DNA from 2 places in the Streptomyces sp. NPDC029169 genome. Region 1 is predicted to be linked to the other one. Evidence: riboswitches for the same ligand, from Rfam matches in the RefSeq annotation. Region 1 holds a riboswitch; the other holds the start of a gene.
What was found. A riboswitch is a leader RNA that binds a small molecule or an ion and turns the genes downstream of it on or off. The one in region 1 is predicted to bind glycine.
Positions count from the first base shown of each region.

Region 2: another riboswitch for glycine. It lies ahead of gcvP (aminomethyl-transferring glycine dehydrogenase); the one in region 1 lies ahead of gcvT (glycine cleavage system aminomethyltransferase GcvT).

Region 1 is NZ_JBVHXA010000010.1:194,638-205,009, forward strand. Features, by position in the region: gene ACZ4VI_RS20615 (ABC transporter substrate-binding protein) at 1-432, opposite strand, end outside; gene ACZ4VI_RS20620 (ABC transporter permease) at 552-1,556, opposite strand; gene ACZ4VI_RS20625 (enhanced serine sensitivity protein SseB C-terminal domain-containing protein) at 1,867-2,673, opposite strand; gene ACZ4VI_RS20630 (enhanced serine sensitivity protein SseB) at 2,714-3,454, opposite strand; gene ACZ4VI_RS20635 (AAA family ATPase) at 3,870-4,541, opposite strand; glycine riboswitch at 4,683-4,785, shown strand; gene gcvT (glycine cleavage system aminomethyltransferase GcvT) at 4,947-6,086, shown strand; gene gcvH (glycine cleavage system protein GcvH) at 6,170-6,547, shown strand; gene ACZ4VI_RS20650 (serine hydroxymethyltransferase) at 6,572-7,831, shown strand; gene ACZ4VI_RS20655 (L-serine ammonia-lyase) at 7,979-9,349, shown strand; gene ACZ4VI_RS20660 (hydrophobic protein) at 9,427-9,582, shown strand; gene ACZ4VI_RS20665 (CopD family protein) at 9,593-10,372, opposite strand, start outside.
Region 2 is NZ_JBVHXA010000029.1:19,208-29,579, forward strand. Features, by position in the region: gene ACZ4VI_RS33860 (DUF5999 family protein) at 153-359, shown strand; gene gcvP (aminomethyl-transferring glycine dehydrogenase) at 471-3,356, opposite strand; glycine riboswitch at 3,534-3,632, opposite strand; gene ACZ4VI_RS33870 (PRC-barrel domain-containing protein) at 3,745-4,113, shown strand; gene ACZ4VI_RS33875 (DNA polymerase IV) at 4,499-5,860, opposite strand; gene ACZ4VI_RS33880 (MerR family transcriptional regulator) at 5,933-6,577, opposite strand; gene ACZ4VI_RS33885 (bifunctional nuclease family protein) at 6,782-7,255, opposite strand; gene ftsR (transcriptional regulator FtsR) at 7,309-8,052, opposite strand; gene ACZ4VI_RS33895 (FHA domain-containing protein) at 8,082-9,017, opposite strand; gene ACZ4VI_RS33900 (DUF881 domain-containing protein) at 9,079-9,897, opposite strand; gene ACZ4VI_RS33905 (small basic family protein) at 9,903-10,235, opposite strand; gene ACZ4VI_RS33910 (DUF881 domain-containing protein) at 10,232-10,372, opposite strand, start outside.

The sequences.
Region 1 (10,372 bases):
GGTGATCGGCTTGCCGTCCTCCCAGGTGACCCCGTCCTTCAGCGTGAAGGTGTAGGTCAGGCCGTCGGCCGAGATCTTGCCGGCGTCGGTGGCGAGGTCGGGGACCAGCTCGGTGGAGGCGGCGCCCGGCTCGGCCTTGTAGGTGACCAGCTGGCGCGTGTAGTAGCGGGCGAAGTCCCACACGAAGCCGTAGTAGCCGCGCTGCGGGTCCCACGAGTCGGCCTCCTGCGAGCCGATGAACTTCAGCTCGCCGCCCTTCTTGTCGGAGGCGTTGGCGACCTTGTTCACGGCGGCGTTGAAGCCAGGCGCGCCGGTCGTGCCCTTGTCACCGTCGCCGCTGCCGCCGCCACAGGCGGTGGTGACGACCATCGTGGCCGCGGCGAGCAGCGCGCCCGCGGCGATTCTGCGCCGCGATGAGCTGTTCAGAGTCATGGTCTCGCAACCTCCGGATAGTGGCGGCCGTCAGGGACGGTCCGCCGGTGTTGATTGCCTCCTGTCACCTGCGGCAGGGGCGGGTCTGTGCGGGCGTGCGGGCTGGCGGGTGCGGGTGCTCAGCGAGCGGCCTTCGGGTCGAGCGCGTCTCGCACGCCGTCGCCGAAGAGGTTGAACGCCAGAACGGTGATGAAGATCGCGAGGCCGGGGATCACCATGAACAGGGGGTCCGACTCGTAGGTGGAGATGGCCGTCGACAGCATCTGGCCCCAGGAAGCGGTGGGCGGCTTCACACCCGCGCCGAGGAAGCTGAGGGCCGCTTCGGTGAGGATGTTGGTGGGGATCATGAGGGTCGCGTAGACCATGATCGGGGCGATCAGGTTGGGCAGCAGCTCCCGGCGCAGGATGTAGAGGCGGCCGGCGCCCAGGCTGCGGGCGGCCTCCACGTACTCGCGCTCACGCAGCGACAGGGTCTGGCCGCGGACGATCCGGCCGACGTACGGCCAGCCGAAGAAGCCGATCACGATCACCAGCGCACCGATGCGGACCCCCGAACCGGAGAAGCCCAGCAGCTCGTTGGGGAGCACGGAGACCAGGGCGATGGTGAAGAGCAGCTGCGGGAAGGCGAGCATGACGTCCATGACCCGGCTGAGCGCCGCGTCGATCCAGCCGCCGAAGTAGCCGGCGACGATGCCGAGGATCGTGCCGAGGACGACCGCGAACATCGCCGCGAGGAACGCGACGAGCAGCGAGATGCGGGCCCCGTAGACGATGCGGCTGAAGACGTCGCGGCCGTTGACCGGCTCGACGCCGAGGAGGAAGTCGCCGTTGATGCCGCCGTAGGCGCCGATCGGGGTGCCGAACAGCGGGTCGATCTGGTCCTCGTGGAACTCGTCCGGCGGGTGGCCGAGCAGGCCCACGATGACGGGCGCGAAGATCGCGACGATGACCAGGAAGATCACGATCGCGCCGCCGGCCAGCGCGAGCTTGTCGCGCTTCAGTCGCAGCCAGGCGATCTGCCAGGGGGAACGTCCCTCGATCGCCTTGCCGGGCGGCGCGTCGGGCACGGCGTCGACGGCGGCGGTCGACTCGGCCGCACTCGTCTCGTGCAGTGGTGCCGTCATCGTGGTGAGGACCCCTCTCGGCCGCCGGTAGCCGGCCCTTGCCCGCCGCGGGTAGCGGCTTGGTGGAACAACTGCGGGGCACCGGCCAGGAGGCCGAACGCCCGGTGTTCCGGGGAGTCTTCAATGGGTTCGCGATCACCCGCCAGACCTCACGGTGAATGTTTGCTCAACCGTGATGCGGTTCGTTGCCTTCCGTTATCCGGACGCTGTGATCGCGTCAGCGGACCATCTCACCCGCTAATCGGCCAGAACGGACATGTACCCCAACTCCTCTGGTATGGGAGTGAATTGGGGTGACAGAACGGATGTATCAGTACGTCCGGGGTGCGACCGGGGGATAGCCGTAACTCGGGGCGTTCGGGGCAGCGGGCGCGGCGTGCGCGTCGCGGTCGTAGAACGGCCGCGTGTTGGCGCGCAGCCACATCGCGACGGGGTCGTACGCGTCGGACATCGCGACCGTCGAGACGGGCAGGCCGTCGGGGACGGCGGAGATCGACTGGCGCATCATCGCCCGCACCGCCTCGACCGAGGCGGCGGAGGTGTCGTACAGGTCGAGACCGATGGCGAGGTACGGGGAGCCGAGTGCGGGCTGCACCCAGGCCCGGCGCAGCGCCCGTACGGACGGGGTGCGATGGGCGTTCTGGGTCAGCAGGGCGTAGAACTGGGGGATCTCCAGGGCGGGTTCGGAGAGCCGCAGCGGTCCGGCCGGCATCCGGTCCAGACCGGTGGCGATCCGGCGGAGGTCGGCCCAGGGGATGCCGACGCCGCCGTTCGCGTCGTGCGGGTTGAGCCAGATGCCCCAGCGGTCGGGGTACAGCGCGCGGGCGATCTCGATGCCGGTGGCCACCTCGTGGGCGCGGTTCCAGCCGGAGGCGGCGAGCTCCTGGGCGGAGGTGACGCAGGGGGCGTACCCGAAGCCGTCGACCTCCATGTTCCCGTACTGGGCCTCGGGCGAGCCGGGCGCGCCCTGCCAGAGCAGCATCCACACGCTGCCGTCGGCGAGGGCGTGCAGCAGCTGCTCGTACGCGTCGTAGCGTCCGGGTGCCACCTGGCGCAGCATGTGCTCGACCTGTCCGCCGGCGGCCTGTCCGGCCGCAGCGGTGCCTGACGCGCTCACCCTGGTTCCCGCCCCTCTTCCGTCCACCGAACCAGCTTAGTTACCGGGAGGCCCGCTGATAGAAGGGGCGCACCCGCTCCAGCATCCAGTCGCCGACCGGGTCCTGCGCGACGTCGAGCAGGATGAGGTTGACCGGCCAGGCGACCTCGACCCGGCCGAGCGCGCGGCCGAGGGCGTCGAGGGGCGCGTTCCGGTCGACGCCGTCCCAGGAGACGAGCTCGACGCCGACGAAGAGGGCCGGTTCGGTGCCCTCGACGCTGGCCAGGGCGCGGCGGGCGGAGACGACGACGCCGGTGGCCTCGAACTCGGCGGCCGCGGCGGAGAGGAAGTCGACGGGGTCGTCCTGCCAGTCGGGCTCGAAGAGCCGGACCCGGCCGCCGCTCGCGGGGCCGTCCAGCGGGGTGCGGCCGACGCGGCAGAGCTCGGCGACGGCGGGCGGGGGCAGCGGGGCGCCGACGGTGCCGCCGGGGTTCACGGCGATGCCGAGCTGCGGGGGCAGGCCGCGGGCGAAGTCACGGGCGGGCGCGACGGTGAAGGACATGTGGCTGCCGACGCAGGCGAGGAACTGCTGCTCGGAGCTGAAGACGGGGACGTACGGGAGTCCGTCGATCTCCATCGTGGGCAGATCGAGGTCCCGGCTCTCCGGGCCGCCGCCGTTGGGCAGCGGCACCCAGACGGGGCTCCGCCCGAGCACCTCGACGAGCCGGCCCCCGGCGGAGGGGTTGCCGAGCGAGGCCGCGAGGACCTCTTCGAGCTCGTTGCCCGGCCACGTAACGTCCACGGTTCCCGATTCCCCTTCTCACGCGCGCTGGTCGCGACACTCTCCCGCGCCCTGGGTCACGTCTCACGCCCTGGGTCACGGCGCCCTCGCGCCCTGGTCACGACGCCCTCGGGGCAGAACCCTAACGCCGCCCTGACACCGCCGCGTCCAAAAGCCCCCGGAGCCGGCGGGTCCGGTTCGACCGGGCGGCCGTCCGACGGGCGGGATCGGCAGGCGCCGATCCGTCTGGGCGGCGGCCGACGCGGCAGGAGACCCGCCGCCGGCCCGCGTCAGCGATCACCGGCGCGCACGAGGCCCGCCGTCAGCGCGCGCCGGCGATCGCCCCGCGCGGCGGAGGTCAGTCCGTGGTGCCGGCGATCGCCCTGCGCGGCGGGCGTCAGTCCGCGGTGCCGGCGATCGCCCAGCGCGGCGGGCGTCAGTCCGCGGTGCGGAAGCCGATCGCCTGGAGGGCTCCCGCGGCGTCGCGGTCGAGGAGGGTTGCCGAGGCGCAGCCGCGCGGCAGGCGGCCGGACTCGACGGAGCTCAGCAGGCGGCCGACGGCCCGGCGGTGGCGGGCGAAGGCGTACCCCGAGACGCCGCGGCCCCGCTCGCGCTGTCCCGCGCGGGCCGCGTCGGGGGTGACGTCGAGCAGGACCAGATGCAGCGAGCGGCCCCGGCGGCGGGCCTCGCGCGCCAGCCAGTTCCGTACCCAGGACTGCGTGCCGCAGTCGTGGACGACGACGCTCCGCCCGGAGCGCAGCGCCCGCCGCAGCCCGGCGTAGTGGGCGAGCCGGGCCAGCGGGCGGTAGACGGCGTACGGCAGGAAGCCCGGCAGCCGGGCCTCCCAGCGCTCGCGGGCGTCCTGCGAGTCGATGCCCAGGCCCTCCGCCGCGCGGCGCATCAGCGTCGACTTGCCGCTTCCGGGCAGCCCGGAGACCACCACGAGGTCACCGGCGGCGAAGGCGAGCGTCCGGGGACCCCGGCCGCCCCGCTCGCGCAGGTCGCGCAGCAGGGGCGTGGCGGCGCGGCGCCTCCGCGTCCTGGCGCGGGCGCGCGGAGCCGCTATGCCCGTGCCCGTGGCGTAGGCACCGGTGTGCTGGATCGTCATCGCTCTCTCCCCCTGTCGGGTCCCGGGGACCCCCTGCCCACGAAGTGTAAAGAAGCGGTAATAAGGCACAAGCGATTTGCCGATCGGACACCGCGTGCAATGATGTGCGCGCCAAGCGCACACAACCGCATACCGGCCGCTCGAATCCGCGCGGGAGAGTCCCGGAACCACCACGGTGGGCCCCGGGCGCCGAAGGAGCAAGACCCTCCCTTGAATCTCTCAGGCCCCGTACCGCGTGGATGAGGCAGATCTGAAAAGCGGGACGCCCCATGGCGTTCCCACCCAAGGTGCAAGCCGATCTCTCGGTGACGAGATGCTCTCGGTGAACCTCTCAGGTTCCATGACAGATGGGGAGGACGTCCTCGCCCGTCATGTTTTCCGCCCTTGGGACCCGGGAGCCACCCCATGAGCACTGCCCCCCGCCATACCGCCCTCGATGCCCTGCATCGCTCCCTGGGCGCGACCATGACCGACTTCGCCGGCTGGGACATGCCGCTGCGCTACGGCAGCGAGCGCGACGAGCACAACGCCGTCCGCACCAAGGCGGGCCTCTTCGACCTCTCCCACATGGGCGAGATCACCGTCACCGGTCCGCAGGCCGTCGAGCTCCTCGACTACGCCCTGGTCGGCAACATCTCCACGGTGGGCGTGGGCCGCGCCCGTTACACCATGATCTGCCAGGAGGACGGCGGCATCCTCGACGACCTGATCGTGTACCGGCTCCAGGAGCGCGAGGCTGGGTCTCTTCACTACATGGTCGTCGCCAACGCCTCCAACGCCCAGGTCGTCCTCGACGCGCTGACCGCGCGCGCGGCCGGCTTCGACGCCGAGGTCCGCGACGACCGTGACGCGTACGCCCTGATCGCCGTCCAGGGCCCGGAGTCCCCCGGCATCCTGAAGTCGCTCACCGACGCCGACCTGGACGGGCTGAAGTACTACGCCGGCCTCCCGGGCACGGTCGCCGGGGTCCCCGCGCTGATCGCCCGTACCGGCTACACCGGCGAGGACGGCTTCGAGCTGTTCCTGAAGCCCGAGCACGCCGAGGGCGTCTGGCGGGCGCTGACCGAGGCCGGCGCCCCGGTCGGTCTCATCCCGTGCGGCCTGTCCTGCCGTGACACGCTCCGCCTGGAGGCGGGCATGCCGCTGTACGGACACGAGCTGACGACCTCCCTCACCCCGTTCGACGCGGGCCTCGGCCGGGTCGTGAAGTTCGAGAAGACGACCAACGAGGGCCGCTTCGTCGGCCGCGAGGCGCTCGAGAAGGCCGCCGAGCGCGCCGAAACCGCCCCGCCGCGCAAGCTCGTCGGCCTGATCGCCGAGGGCCGCCGCGTCCCGCGCGCCGGCATGGCGGTCGTCGCCGACGGCCAGGTCATCGGCGAGGTCACCTCCGGCGCCCCCTCCCCCACCCTCGGAAAGCCGATCGCGATGGCGTACGTGGACGCGGCGCACGCCGAGCCCGGCACGCAGGGTGTAGGTGTGGACATCCGCGGCACCCACGAGCCGTACGAGGTCGTGGCGCTGCCCTTCTACAAGCGCCAGAAGTGACACGCCTCACTCCGTCCCACTTCTCGTCTCACCCCGTAAGACCCGCGTACATCAGCACTCCCCCGATCCAGGAGAATCACGACATGAGCAACCCCCAGCAGCTTCGCTACAGCAAGGAGCACGAGTGGCTGTCGGTCGCCGAGGACGGCGTCGCGACGGTCGGCATCACGGAGCACGCGGCGAACGCCCTGGGCGACGTCGTCTTCGTGCAGCTCCCGGAGGTCGGTGACACGGTGACCGCGGGCGAGTCCTGTGGCGAGCTGGAGTCCACCAAGTCCGTCAGCGACCTGTACGCGCCGGTGACCGGCGAGGTCGTCGAGGCCAACCAGGACGTCGTGGACGACCCCTCCCTGGTGAACTCCGCCCCGTTCGAGGGTGGCTGGCTGTTCAAGGTACGCATCGAGGGCGAGCCGGAGGACCTGCTCACCGCCGACGAGTACACCGCATTCACCGCCGGCTAACCGAGACCCCCTAGGGATCGATTCATGTCGCTTCTCAACACCCCTCTCCACGAGCTGGACCCGGACGTCGCCGCCGCCGTCGACGCCGAGCTCCACCGCCAGCAGTCCACCCTCGAGATGATCGCCTCGGAGAACTTCGCTCCGGTCGCCGTCATGGAGGCCCAGGGCTCGGTCCTCACCAACAAGTACGCCGAGGGCTACCCGGGCCGCCGCTACTACGGCGGCTGCGAGCACGTCGACGTGGCCGAGCAGATCGCCATCGACCGGATCAAGGACCTGTTCGGCGCCGAGTACGCCAACGTCCAGCCGCACTCCGGCGCCTCCGCGAACCAGGCCGCGCTGTTCGCGATCGCCCAGCCCGGCGACACGATCCTGGGCCTGGACCTGGCCCACGGCGGTCACCTCACGCACGGCATGCGCCTGAACTTCTCGGGCAAGCAGTTCGACGTGGTCGCGTACCACGTGGACGACTCCGGCCTGGTCGACATGGCCGAGGTCGAGCGCCTGGCCAAGGAGCACCGCCCCAAGGTGATCATCGCGGGCTGGTCCGCCTACCCGCGTCAGCTGGACTTCGCCGAGTTCCGCCGGATCGCCGACGAGGTCGAGGCGTACCTGTGGGTCGACATGGCCCACTTCGCGGGTCTGGTCGCGGCCGGTCTGCACCCGAACCCGGTCGAGTACGCGGACGTGGTGACCTCCACCACGCACAAGACGCTCGGCGGCCCGCGCGGCGGCATCATCCTCGCGAAGAAGGAGTTCGCGAAGAAGCTGAACTCCTCGGTCTTCCCCGGTTTCCAGGGCGGCCCGCTGGAGCACGTGATCGCGGCCAAGGCCGTATCCTTCAAGATCGCGGCCTCGGAGGAGTTCAAGGAGCGCCAGCAGCGCACGCTGGACGGCGCCCGGATCCTCGCCGAGCGTCTGACCCGCGGCGATGTGGCGGAGCACGGCGTCTCGGTCCTGTCCGGCGGCACGGACGTGCACCTGGTCCTGGTCGACCTGCGCAACTCCGAGCTCGACGGCCAGCAGGCCGAGGACCGGCTCCACGAGGTCGGCATCACGGTCAACCGGAACGCGATCCCGAACGACCCGCGTCCGCCGATGGTCACCTCGGGTCTGCGCATCGGTACGCCGGCGCTCGCGACGCGCGGTTTCGGCGCCGAGGACTTCGCCGAGGTCGCCGACGTCATCGCGGAGACCCTGAAGCCCGGTTTCGACGCGGAGGCCCTGAAGGCCCGGGTCGTCGCGCTGGCGGAGAAGCACCCGCTGTACCCCGGCCTGAAGTAGTTTCGTACCCTTTTGTTCGTACGAACGTCCGGGGCACCGCGCACACTGGAGTGAGCGCGGTGCCCCACCCCCTTTTGCCCGCTCTTCCTGCTCCGTTCTGCACCACCCCGGCAGACAACGGCGTCTAGCCCCCACAAGGAGTTCCCCGTGGCCATCTCGGTCTTCGACCTGTTCTCGATCGGCATCGGCCCGTCCAGCTCCCACACGGTGGGCCCGATGCGCGCGGCCCGGATGTTCGCCCGCCGGCTGAAGAACGAGGGGCTGCTCGCCCACACCGCGTCGATACGGGCCGAGCTGTACGGCTCGCTGGGCGCGACGGGCCACGGCCACGGCACGCCGAAGGCGGTCCTCCTCGGCCTGGAGGGGAACTCCCCGCGCACGGTGAACGTGGAGACGGCGGACGACGAGTTCGAGCGGATCAAGTCGAGCGGCCGGATCAACCTGCTGGGCGCGCACGAGATCCCGTTCGACTTCGACGAGGATCTGATCCTGCACCGCCGGAAGGCGCTGCCGTACCACGCCAACGGCATGACGGTCTTCGCGTACGACTCCGAGGGCGCGCTCGTCCTGGAGAAGACGTACTACTCGGTCGGCGGCGGCTTCGTCGTGGACGAGGACGCGGTCGCGGGCTCGGACCCGATCATCCCGGACGACACGGTCCTGAAGTACCCCTTCCGCACGGGCGACGAGCTGCTCCGCCTGGCGAAGGACACGGGCCTCTCCATCTCCGCGCTGATGCTGGAGAACGAGAAGGCCTGGCGCACGGAGGACGAGATCCGGGAGGGCCTCCTCGAGATCTGGCGCGTCATGCAGTCCTGCGTCTCGCGCGGCATGTCCCGCGAGGGCATCCTCCCCGGCGGCCTGAAGGTCCGCCGCCGCGCCGCGAACACGGCGCGCAAGCTGCGCTCCGAGGGCGACCCGGCGGCGCTGGCGATGGAGTGGATCACGCTCTACGCGATGGCCGTGAACGAGGAGAACGCGGCGGGCGGCCGCGTGGTCACCGCCCCGACGAACGGCGCGGCCGGCATCATCCCGGCGGTCCTGCACTACTACATGAACTTCGTGCCGGGCGCCGACGACGACGGCGTGGTCCGCTTCCTGCTCGCGGCGGGCGCGGTCGGCATGCTCTTCAAGGAGAACGCCTCGATCTCCGGCGCCGAGGTCGGCTGCCAGGGCGAGGTCGGCTCCGCCTGCTCGATGGCGGCGGGCGCCCTCGCGGAGGTCATGGGCGGCACGCCGGAGCAGGTCGAGAACGCGGCCGAGATCGGCATGGAACACAACCTGGGCCTGACCTGCGACCCGGTCGGCGGCCTGGTCCAGATCCCGTGCATCGAGCGCAACGGCATGGCAGCGGTCAAGGCGGTCACGGCAGCAAAGATGGCGATGCGCGGCGACGGCAGCCACCTGGTCTCCCTGGACAAGGTCATCAAGACGATGAAGGAGACCGGCGCCGACATGTCGGTCAAGTACAAGGAGACGGCGCGGGGCGGGCTCGCGGTGAACATCATCGAGTGCTGAGGGCCCAATAGCAGGGCCGCATGGTACGCGGGATCGGGGGCACCCGCTCGGGGACGACCGTCGAGGAGGTGGACGTCGTGGTGCCGCTTCTTCTCGTACTGATTCTGATCCTGATCCTCTTCGGAGCCGGGTTCGCGGCCGACGTGCTCTGGTTCATCGCCATCGCCGTTCTGGTCCTGTGGCTGCTCGGGTTCCTCATGCGCAGCGGGGGCGGGCGCTGGTACCGGTGGTGAGGTTGTGAGGTCAGGGCGCGGTGAGCCAGTGGGGGTCCGGGACCGCTGTCAGGACCGCTGAGATCACCACGACCGCCGCGAGTGCCCCCAGCTCGATCCGGGCCGGTGCTTCCGCGCCGGGGCCGCGGAGGAGGCGGTGGCGGGCCGCCAGGGCGAGGAGGCTCGCCACCGCCACCAGGGCGAGCTTGGCCAGGAGGACCCTGCCGTAGGCCGTGGTGAGGACCAGGTCCAGGGGGAGGCGGCGGAGGGTCGAGCAGGTGCCCGTGACGATCAGCGCCGTGAAGATCCAGGCCGCCACCCGCGCGTAGCGGAGGAGCACCTCGCGCCCGTGCACGGTCCCGCGCAGCCGTACGGTCCGCAGGACGTACAGGAGACCCCCGCACCAGAGCGAGGCCGCCGTCAGATGGACGACCGTGAGGGTGACTCCGACCGCCGGGGAGGTCGGTTCGGGGTGCGCGCGGAGGGCCTCCGCGCCGACCACGACGGCCAGCGGGGCGAGAGCGAGCCCGGGGCGGCGGCTCACGGCGCACATGGCCGCGAGGGCGAAGGCGTTCGTCGTGACGAGGAGCAGGCGCCCCTCGCGGGTGGCGTACACCGAGGTGAGGCTGAGGCCGCTGACGGCGGCGAAGAGCAGGATGAGCCCGGCGGAGGCGGCCGCACCGGCCACCGCGGCCGGCACGGACCAGCGGCGTGGCAGCGGGCCGTCGCGCGCGAGACGGACGCCGACGAGTTCCCCCAGATGGACGGCGAGCGCGACGAGGACGAGCAGCCTCAGCAGACTGGTGATACC
Region 2 (10,372 bases), on a different contig from region 1:
TTCATGCAGTAGGAAGAGCTGCCGTGAAATACCTGCGGATCGACGTCCGTGGGGGAAGACTGGAAGAACCGAACCGACAACGGGGGGCGGCCATGAGCACCGCAGCGAGCCGCAGGACGACACTCACCACGACGCAGCGAAAGAACCCATCCATGTGCCAGCACCAGCCTGCCTGTCCCACCGCCGACTCAGCCGACCGGGAGGCGGCCCGCCTGATGGCGCACCACCCGGAGCAGGGCTGGAGCCTGCTGTGCAACGGGGTCCTGCTCTTCGAGGACACCGGTGAACTGCTGCCGGACGGCCAGATCATCGCCCCGCACCGCCCGCTGACGGCGGGCAGGGTGACGACCGCCGCCTGACATCAGGGCGCATCGGGCACGACACGTACGAGGGAACGCGCAAGGGCCGGCCCGGAGAGAGACTCTCCGAACCGGCCCTGACTCATGTCAGGCCCGCGGCCCGCGCTGTGCTCAGTTGTCGTACTCGTCCAGCGGCGGGCAGGAGCAGACGAGGTTGCGGTCGCCGAACGCGCCGTCGATCCGGCGGACCGGCGGCCAGTACTTGTCCGCGGCCGAGACACCGGCCGGGAAGACCGCCTCGTCACGGGTGTACGCGTGGTTCCACTCGCCGCCCAGCGCCGCGGCGGTGTGCGGGGCGTTGTGCAGCGGGTTGTCGTCGGCCGGCCACTCGCCCGACGCGACCTTCTCGATCTCGCCGCGGATCGCGATCATCGTGTCGCAGAAGCGGTCGAGTTCGGTCAGGTCCTCGGACTCGGTCGGCTCGATCATCAGGGTGCCGGCCACCGGGAACGACATCGTGGGCGCGTGGAAGCCGTAGTCGATCAGGCGCTTGGCGATGTCGTCGACGCTGACGCCGGTTGCCTTCGACAGCGGGCGCAGGTCGACGATGCACTCGTGGGCGACGAGCCCGGCCGGACCGGTGTAGAGCACCGGGTAGTGCGGCTCCAGGCGCTTGGCGATGTAGTTCGCCGCGAGGACGGCCACCTGCGTGGCGCGCTTGAGGCCCTCGCCACCCATCAGACGCACGTACGACCAGGAGATCGGCAGGATGCCCGCCGAACCCCACGGGGCGGCCGAGATCGGGCCGACGCCCGTCTCGGGACCGGCGCTCGGCTGGAGCGGGTGGTTCGGCAGGTACGGGGCGAGGTGCGCACGCACACCGACCGGACCGACGCCGGGGCCACCGCCGCCGTGCGGGATGCAGAAGGTCTTGTGCAGGTTCAGGTGCGAGACGTCGCCGCCGAACTTGCCCGGCTTGGCCAGACCCACCAGCGCGTTGAGGTTCGCGCCGTCGACGTACACCTGACCGCCGGCCTCGTGGACCTCGGCGCAGATGTCGGCGACGTGCTCCTCGAACACACCGTGCGTGGACGGGTAGGTGATCATCAGCACGGACAGCTCGTCGCGGTACTGGGCAATCTTGGCGCGCAGGTCCTCGACGTCGACCTCGCCGTCGTCGGCGGTCTTGACGACCACGACCTTCATGCCGGCCATGACCGCGGAGGCCGCGTTGGTGCCGTGCGCGGAGGACGGGATGAGGCAGACGGTGCGCTGCTCGTCGCCGTTGGCGCGGTGGTAGGCGCGGACGGCCAGCAGACCGGCCAGCTCGCCCTGCGAACCGGCGTTGGGCTGGATGGACACCTTGTCGTAACCGGTGACCTCGGCAAGCTGCTCTTCCAGCTCACGAATCAGCGTGACATACCCAGCAGCCTGCTCGATGGGCGCGAAGGGGTGGATCTGACCGAACTCGGGCCAGGTCACCGGCTCCATCTCGGTGGTCGCGTTCAGCTTCATGGTGCAGGAGCCGAGCGGGATCATGCCGCGGTCGAGCGCGTAGTCGCGGTCGGCGAGCTTGCGCAGATAGCGCAGCATCGACGTCTCGGAGCGGTGCGCGTGGAAGACCGGGTGGGTGAGGTACGCGTCGGAGCGCAGCAGCCCGGCGGGCAGCGCGTCCTCGGTGGCGGCGTCCAGGGCCTCGATGTCGGCGGCGACACCGAAGGCGCCCCAGACGGCGGCGAGCTGAGCGCGCCCAGTGGTCTCGTCACACGAAACAGAGACATGATCGGCGTCGACGAGGTACAGGTTGACGCCGGCCTCGCGGGCGGCGGCGACCGCCTCGGCGGCCTTGCCCGGCACGCGGACGGTGACGGTGTCGAAGAAGTCGCCGTGGACGACCTCGACCCCACCGGCGGTGAGACCGGCGGCGAGCACACTGGCGTACCGGTGGACGCGCTGAGCGATCTGCTTCAGACCGTCGGGCCCGTGGTAGACGGCGTACATACCGGCCATGACGGCGAGCAGGACCTGCGCGGTGCAGATGTTGCTGGTGGCCTTCTCGCGGCGGATGTGCTGCTCACGGGTCTGCAGGGCCAGGCGGTACGCCTTGTTGCCGTCGGCGTCCACGGAGACGCCGACGAGGCGGCCGGGCAGGGAGCGGGCGTGCTTGTCCTGGACGGCCATGTAGCCGGCGTGGGGCCCGCCGAAGCCCATGGGCACACCGAACCGCTGCGTCGTTCCGACCGCGATGTCGGCGCCGAGGGAGCCGGGCGAGGCCAGCAGGGTCAGGGCGAGCAGGTCGGCGGCGACGGTGACGATCGCGCCGAGCTCGTGGGCCGCGTCGATGAGCGGCTTGATGTCACGGACGGCACCGGAGGCACCGGGGTACTGCAGGAGCACGCCGAAGACACCGCGCTCGGCGATCTCGGCCGGAATGCCGTCGCTGAGGTCGGCGACGACGACCTCGACACCGGTCGGCTCGGCGCGGGTCTCGATGACGGCGATGGTCTGGGGCAGGGCGTCGGCGTCGATGAGGAAGACACCGTTCTTGACCTTGCCGACCCGGCGGGAGAGCGCCATGGCCTCGGCGGCCGCGGTGCCCTCGTCGAGGAGGGAGGCGCCGGAGGTGGGCAGCCCGGTGAGGTCGGCGACCATGGTCTGGAAGTTGAGCAGCGCCTCGAGGCGCCCCTGCGAGATCTCGGGCTGGTACGGCGTGTAGGCGGTGTACCAGGCCGGATTCTCCATGACGTTCCGGAGAATGACCGGAGGCGTAAAGGTCCCGTAGTACCCGAGCCCGATCATGGGGGCGAGGACCTGGTTGCGGTCGGCGAGCTCACGCAGCTCGGCGAGGACCTCGGCCTCGGTCCGGGCGGCGGGCAGGCCGAGCGCCTCGGCGTTCTTGATCACGTCCGGCACGGCGGCGGCCGTGAGCTCGTCGAGGGAGCCGTAGCCGACCTGCGCGAGCATCTTGGCCCGGGCTTCGGCGTCGGGCCCGATGTGCCGCTGCTCGAACGGGATGCCCTGTTCGAGTTCGGAGAGCGGAATGCGGTGGGCGGTCATGTACGGAGGCCTCCTGGTCGTCACGACCTGCGAGGGGCACCACGGCGCGGGTGCCCGGACGGCCTCCCCCTCTGTCATCTCAACCTGAGAGCTTCACCGGCACGCCAAAGGCACGCCGGTTTTCACCGTCGGTGAGAGCGGACGCCGTCGGACCTCCGCTCTGCTTTCCAGAGTGACCTCGTCCGTGCGGTACAGGGGCCTGAGAGATTCCGGGGAGGATTTGCTCCTTCGGCGCCTCCGAAAGGTTTCTTCGGAGGACTCTCCCGCACAGGGTCGACAGCCACAGCCAGCCTACCAGCGCGGTTCCCGGTCCCATCGCTCAAGTGGCCGACATCCCAGATGTGCACTTTCGTAGTTTGTAGAGCAGTTGCGACCAGTTGGAGGGACCGTGCAGACCGACATCGATCCGCGCAGCCTGATCGGCCGCAAGGCGTACGACCGCAACGGACACAAGATCGGCACCGTGGACGAGGTGTACCTGGACGACGCGACGGGAGTCCCCGAGTGGGCGGCGGTCCGCACCGGCCTCTTCAGCCGGGACGCGTTCGTCCCGCTGGAGCCGAGCGAACTGGTCGGCGACGGCCTCCACGTCCCGTACGAGCGCGCCCTGATCAAGGACGCCCCCGACTTCGGCGTGGGCCGCCACCTCTCCCCGGAACAGGAACTCCAGCTCTACCGCCACTACAGCCTGGCCCTCCCACCCCCACCCCCAGCAGACGTCGACTTCGGCCGCCTGGCAGGCCAGGAGGAGGGGTAGACGCCTACGCCACCACCACCCGGCCACCTGGCAGGCCAGGCGGAGCGCTGGACGGCATGCCGTCCACACCCGGCCACGTCGCAGGCCAGGCGGAGGGCTAGACGCCTACGCCACCACGCCACCCTCCTGCATGGCGAACCTGCCGCAGCCGCCGACGGCGTCGCTCAGCCCCCATGGGGGGACCCGCCGTCACCGACGCCACGCCCTCCCGCGGCGCGAAGCCGCCGCGTCCGACCTCCCCCGCGGCGCAAAGGCTGCCGCAGGCGCCTCCCGCGGACGCCGACGGTGCTCAGCCCCCACGGGAAGACCCGCACCTCTGTCATCTCAGTTGCACGGGTGGTGCGGGTGGGGACCCCAGCCCGGCCGGAGGCCGGGCGCACCCCCACTAGGCGACCGCCGCCGTGCCCGCCCCGCCCCCCGCCAGCGGCAGCGGCTCCCCCACCTCCAGCTCCGGATCATCGACGAGAAACGTCCGCACCCGCCCCGGCCCCGACCCCGGCTCCTCGAAGCGCACGGTGACCCGCCCCACCCCGCTCCCCTGCACCCACCCGGCCCCGTACACGGCATGCCGTACGTCGTGCCCGGGCGCCCATCTCCGCTCGGCGGGCACCGGCTCCTCCGGTTCGGCAGCGGCCTCCGGCGCAGGGGCTTCCTCCGCCCCCGCCCCCGAATCGTCCGCCGCCTGCGCGAACAGATCCTCCTGCGTGTAGTCCGCGAGCCCGCTCACCCCCACCCCCAGCAACCGCACCCCACCCGTCGTGTCCACCCCCTCGAGCAGCCGCCCCGCCGCCTCCCGCACCACCAGGGGATCGTCCGTCGGCCCCCGCAGCGTCTCCGAGCGCGTCAGCGTCGAGAAGTCGAAGCGCCGGACCTTCAGCACGATCGTGCGCCCCGAGTGCCCCGACGCCCGCAGCCGCCCCACGCACCGCTCGGCCAGCCGCTCAACCTCGATCCGGATCCGCACCCGGTCGTGCAGGTCCACGTCGAAGGTGTCCTCGACCGACACGGACTTCGCGTCCCGCTCGGCCACCACGGGCCGATCGTCGTACCCCATGGCCATCCGGTACAGGGAGGCCCCGTGCGCCCGCCCCAGCAGCCGTACAAGCTCGTCCTCGCCTGCTTCCGCCAGGTCCGACACCGTCGTCATCCCGGCCCGCCGCAGATGCTCCCCCGTGGCCGGCCCGACCCCCGGCAGGATCCGCACGGACTTCGGCCCGAGGAGATCCCGCTCCGTCCCCGGCTCTATGAGCACCAGGCCGTCCGGCTTGGCCTCCTCGGAGGCGATCTTGGCGAGCATCTTCGACCCCGCGAGCCCCACTGACCCCGTCAGCCCCGTGGTGGCGAGAATGTCCCTGCGCAGCCGCTCACCGGCCTCCCGGGCGCTCGCGGCGTCGTCCGCCACGCCCCCGGCCTCCAGGTCCACGAAGGCCTCGTCCAGGCTCAGCGGCTCGACCAGCGGCGACAGCCGCCCGAGCAGCTCCATGACCTGCTCGCTGATCGACCGGTAGAAGCCGAATCGCGGCACGAGATAGGCCGCGTTGGGCGCGAGCCGTCGCGCCTGCGCCATCGGCATCGCCGAGTGCACGCCGAAGCGCCGCGCCTCGTACGAGGCGGTGGCCACGACCCCGCGCGGGCCCAGCCCGCCGACGACCACGGGCTTTCCGCGCAGACTGGGCTTCGCCGCCTGCTCGGCGGCGGCGAAGAAGGCATCCATGTCGAGATGCAGAATCGTCGGCGCGGCTCTCACAACTCCGATGCTGCCCTACGCCACTGACAATCGACTCGCACGCGCATACGGACGCGCCGGGGCCCTGAGCGCTCAAACCGCCCGGTCGCGCCGCCGACGCGCGAGCTCGTCACCCGGGTTGTGCCCGATGAGCGTCTCACCGGTGTCGATGCGCTCCCCGTGCAGCTGCGAGAGCGCCGCCTCCACATCGCGCCAGACCACGCCGACCGCGATCCCGAAGACGCCCTGACCGCCCTGGAGCAGGTCCACGACCTCGTCGGGCGAGGAGCACTCGTACACCGTCGCCCCGTCGCTCATCAGGGTCATCCGCTCCAGATCGCGGAAGCCACGGGCCCGCAGATGCTGCACGGCGGCCCGGATGTTCTGCAGCGCGACCCCGGTGTCCAGGAAACGCTTGACGATCTTGAGTACGACGACGTCGCGGAAGCTGTACAACCGCTGCGTCCCGGATCCGTACGCCGGCCGCACGCTCGGCTCGACGAGCCCGGTGCGGGCCCAGTAGTCCAGCTGGCGGTAGGTGATCCCGGCCGCCGCGCAGGCGGTCGGACCGCGGTACCCGACCGTGTCCGTACTCACCGGCGTACCCGCCATCCGCGCACCCGCAACCGCACCCGCGCCCGCCCCGGAGTCGCCCACACTGCCGTGAAGCGGATACGGACCGCTCTCGCCGGGCGCGCGCCCGAGGGAGCCCCCTGCCGTACCGTCGCCGCTGCTCATCACGCCGACCCTCCGTCCTTGACCTGCCCACACGAAGGTAGGCAGTCACTTGGGGTGCGTCAACGATCGCCACACTCGGCACGCCGAGTGATAATCACCCTGAGAGTGGTTTCACGTATCCCTCTCCGGGGAAAGGCTATCCGAATGCCCTGACGGCACCCCGCGCATGACGGCCAGATCAAGCCCACAGCTACAAGCCCACGGCTACTGGCTACTGGACCCGAAGTCCTCCGGGGAAATCTGGTCGAGGAACTCGCGGAACTTCTCCACCTCGTCCTCCTGCTCGTCAGGAATCGCGATACCGGCGTCATCCAGCACACCGTCACTGCCGAAGATCGGCGTCCCGGTGCGCAGGGCCAGCGCTATCGCGTCGGACGGCCTGGCGCTCACCTCGACGCCGCTGGCGAAGACCAGCTCCGCGTAGAAGACACCTTCACGGAGATCGGTGATGCGGACCTCGGTGAGCTCTTGGCCCACGGCTTCAAGGACGTCCTTGAAGAGGTCGTGCGTCAGCGGCCTGGCAGGGGCCATGCCCTGCTGGGCGAAGGCGATCGCGGTCGCCTCACCCGGTCCGATCCAGATGGGGAGGTACCGATCGCCTCCCACTTCACGCAGGAGCACGATCGGTTGGTTCGAGGGCATTTCCACCCGGACACCCACAACGTCGAGCTCGTTCACACAGCAACCCTAGGACGTGCCCGACCGGTTTGGGTAGTCGGGCCCCTACAAGATCACTGCAACCGGAGCCCGAGCGCGGTCTGGACCAGTGCCGCGTGCAGCCGTACGGAGAGCCCCGCGAGCTCCTTCGCGGTGGCCTCCGCATGGGCTCTGGTCTGCGGATTACGGTGCCGGCGCAGCGGTGCGACCATCTGCTCGACCAGTCCCGCCTCCCGGTCCGCAGCGGCTTTGACGGCCCGGAGATGCCGGGGTTCCAGACCGAATCTCCCCAGATCCGCGACAAGTCTGGCGACGGTGACCGCCTCGGAGTCGTAGCCGCCCTCGGGTCCCGGAGCGATGAGCCCGTAGGACTCCCACTCCACGAGCTCTTCCTCGGTCACCTCGGCGGCGGCGAGCAGCTCGGCCCGCCCCACACGCGCGGCGGTCGGACGGTCACCCTCCGCCTCCCAGGCGCCGTCGAGCAGGTCCCGCTGGGGGCTGGGGGACGGGAGCTTGATCTGTTCCCCCCGCGCGAGGGCGTCGAGATGCTCCCGGATGACCTTCAGCGGAAGGTAGTGGTCCCGCTGCATCCGCAGGATCTGAGCGAGCCGCTCCACGTCCTGCGGGCTGAACTTGCGGTACCCGGAGGCCGTCCGTCGGGGCTCGACGAGCCCCTCGGCCTCCAGGAACCGGATCTTCGAGATGGTCACTTCGGGAAACTCGTCACGCAGCTGGTTCAGCACCGTCCCGATGCTCACCAGCCGCTCGCCCGCGGTGGCGGTGCCGTGACCGGCACCGCCCGTCGGTGTTCGCAGCATGGACCTTCCCTGAAGACTTCCCCGAGGCGTCACGCGCCTCGCTGGCTCGAGTAGAAGACCAGCCGGTACTTGCCGATCTGCACCTCGTCGCCGTTGGACAGAACGGCCGAGTCGATCGGCTCACGGTTGACGTACGTACCGTTGAGGCTGCCGACATCGGCGACGGTGAAGCTGCCGTCCTGCGCCCGTCGGAACTCCACATGGCGCCGGGACACGGTGAAGTCGTCGAGGAAGATGTCGCTCTGCGGGTGACGGCCGGCCGTGGTCAGCTCGCTGTCCAGCAGGAAGCGGCTGCCCGAGTTCGGACCCCGGCGCACCACGAGGAGAGCCGATCCGGCCGGCAGCGCCTCGACGGCCGCCAGCGCCTCCGGCGAGAGGGACGGCATCGCGGTCTGGCCTGTGACCTCGGCGTCGTACGCCTCGAGGCCGGAGATCGAGATCGTCGACGTCGTCTCGGACGCGCGCTCCACGGGCGCCCCGCTCCGCAGCGGTGTGCCGCAGTGGGAGCAGAAGCGGCTGTCCGCGGCATTGCGGTGACCGCACCTCGTACACACCGGCATGGACGCATCCTCCTGCCGCGGCTGACCCGCAGAGGTCTGTGTCGCATACGGGTCGGGGGTGAACCCTCCACCCGTACCTGAGGTTGATGGTTCTCCGAAACCTATGCGGCCGGCACCGGCAGGGTCAACAGACGACGCGCCCTGGCCGTCGACCTCGTCACGGAACAGCGGGCGTTCGCCACCCTGCTCCTCGCTCTGGGCATGGCGCGGCGCGCGGTGCTTGGCATTGCCGTCCTCGCGTGCGCTCTTGCCGAACAACTTCCCAAAAAAACTCACGGGCGATTCCCCTTGACCGAAACAGACCCGCCCGTGGGGCAGGACGAACCCTGAATGAACACACCTGCCGAACCGGACATCCTCACAACGTCCGTATCCACCCGACAGTTTCCACCACGCACCACACATGTGGTGCGGCGACCCCCCGCAACGTCTTCCCCTTGTCGCACGGCCGCCATGCACCCCCGCCTCACTGCGAGGACGACTGAGCGTAGTCAGGCCGCTTCGCAGGTCGCAAGGCATCCACGACGATCTTCTGGGACCGGGCCACGGTCGCTGTGGCCTGCTCCTTCTCCAACGTCTGCACGACGCCACCAGGGATGTTGAGCGCGGGCTCGAGATCCTCGGGCTTGCCGATGACCTTGAAGACGTACGGAGCGGTCACCTTCGTTCCATCGATCTCTATGTCACCGCCACTTCCTGTGAAGTAGCTGTCAGCGACGACCCGTACGTCGTTGATCTGGATCGCCTCGGCGCCGGCGGCGCGCAGCTCCTGGATCGCGTCGAGCAGCATGTCCGACTCGACCGCCGCCGCGGCCCCCCGGATGGTCAGCGTGATCCCCGGACCCTCGGCGGCGACCGTGCCGGCCAGGATGCCGAGCTGCCGCTCCTTCTCCTGGGTCTGCTTCCGCGCCTCCTCGGCCTGGTCCGAGCTGGACTCCAGCTCGGAGCGCTGGGTCTCCAGGCGCGCCTTCTCGTCCTCCAGACGCTGCGTGCGGTCGTCGAGCTCGTCGAGGATGCGGACCAGGTCCTCCTGGCGCGCTCCGCGCAGCGCGCTGTTGTCGCTGGTGGAGCGGACCTGGATGGCGAGACCCAGACCGAGGACGAACAGCAGTACGGCGACGATGAGTTGGGCGCGGCTCACCCGCGGCGGCCACAGCCCGGCGGCAAGACGCTGCCGTCCGGTCAGCTGCTTCTCGGACGCCTTCTCGGGCGCCGCGGGGGTCGAGGGCTCAGGCCGGTCGTCGTCCGGGTTCTCGGGCGTTTCCGGGTTCACGTCGTTGCTCATCGGTGTCACGCCCGGAAGACGTGCCGCCGGATGGCGGCCGCGTTGGAGAAGATCCGGATGCCGAGCACGACGACCACACCCGTCGACAACTGCGCGCCGACACCCAGCTTGTCGCCGAGGAAGACGATCAGCGCGGCCACGACCACGTTCGACAGGAAGGAGACCACGAAGACCTTGTCGACGAAGATCCCGTCGAGCATGGCCCGCAGGCCGCCGAAGACCGCGTCGAGGGCGGCGACCACGGCGATCGGAAGATAGGGCTCGACCACCGCCGGAACCTCGGGACGGACCAACAGTCCGACCACGACTCCCACGATCAGGCCCAGTACGGCGATCAAGATGTGCCCTTCCCTGTGTCGGCCGTGGCCCGCCCGGTGGCGTCGGCCGCCCCGGCTCCCCTCGGCACTGCTGTACGTACGATCAGGCTCGGCGCGGCCGGCAGACGCACCTCGGTCTCGGCCGAGATGCTGGTACG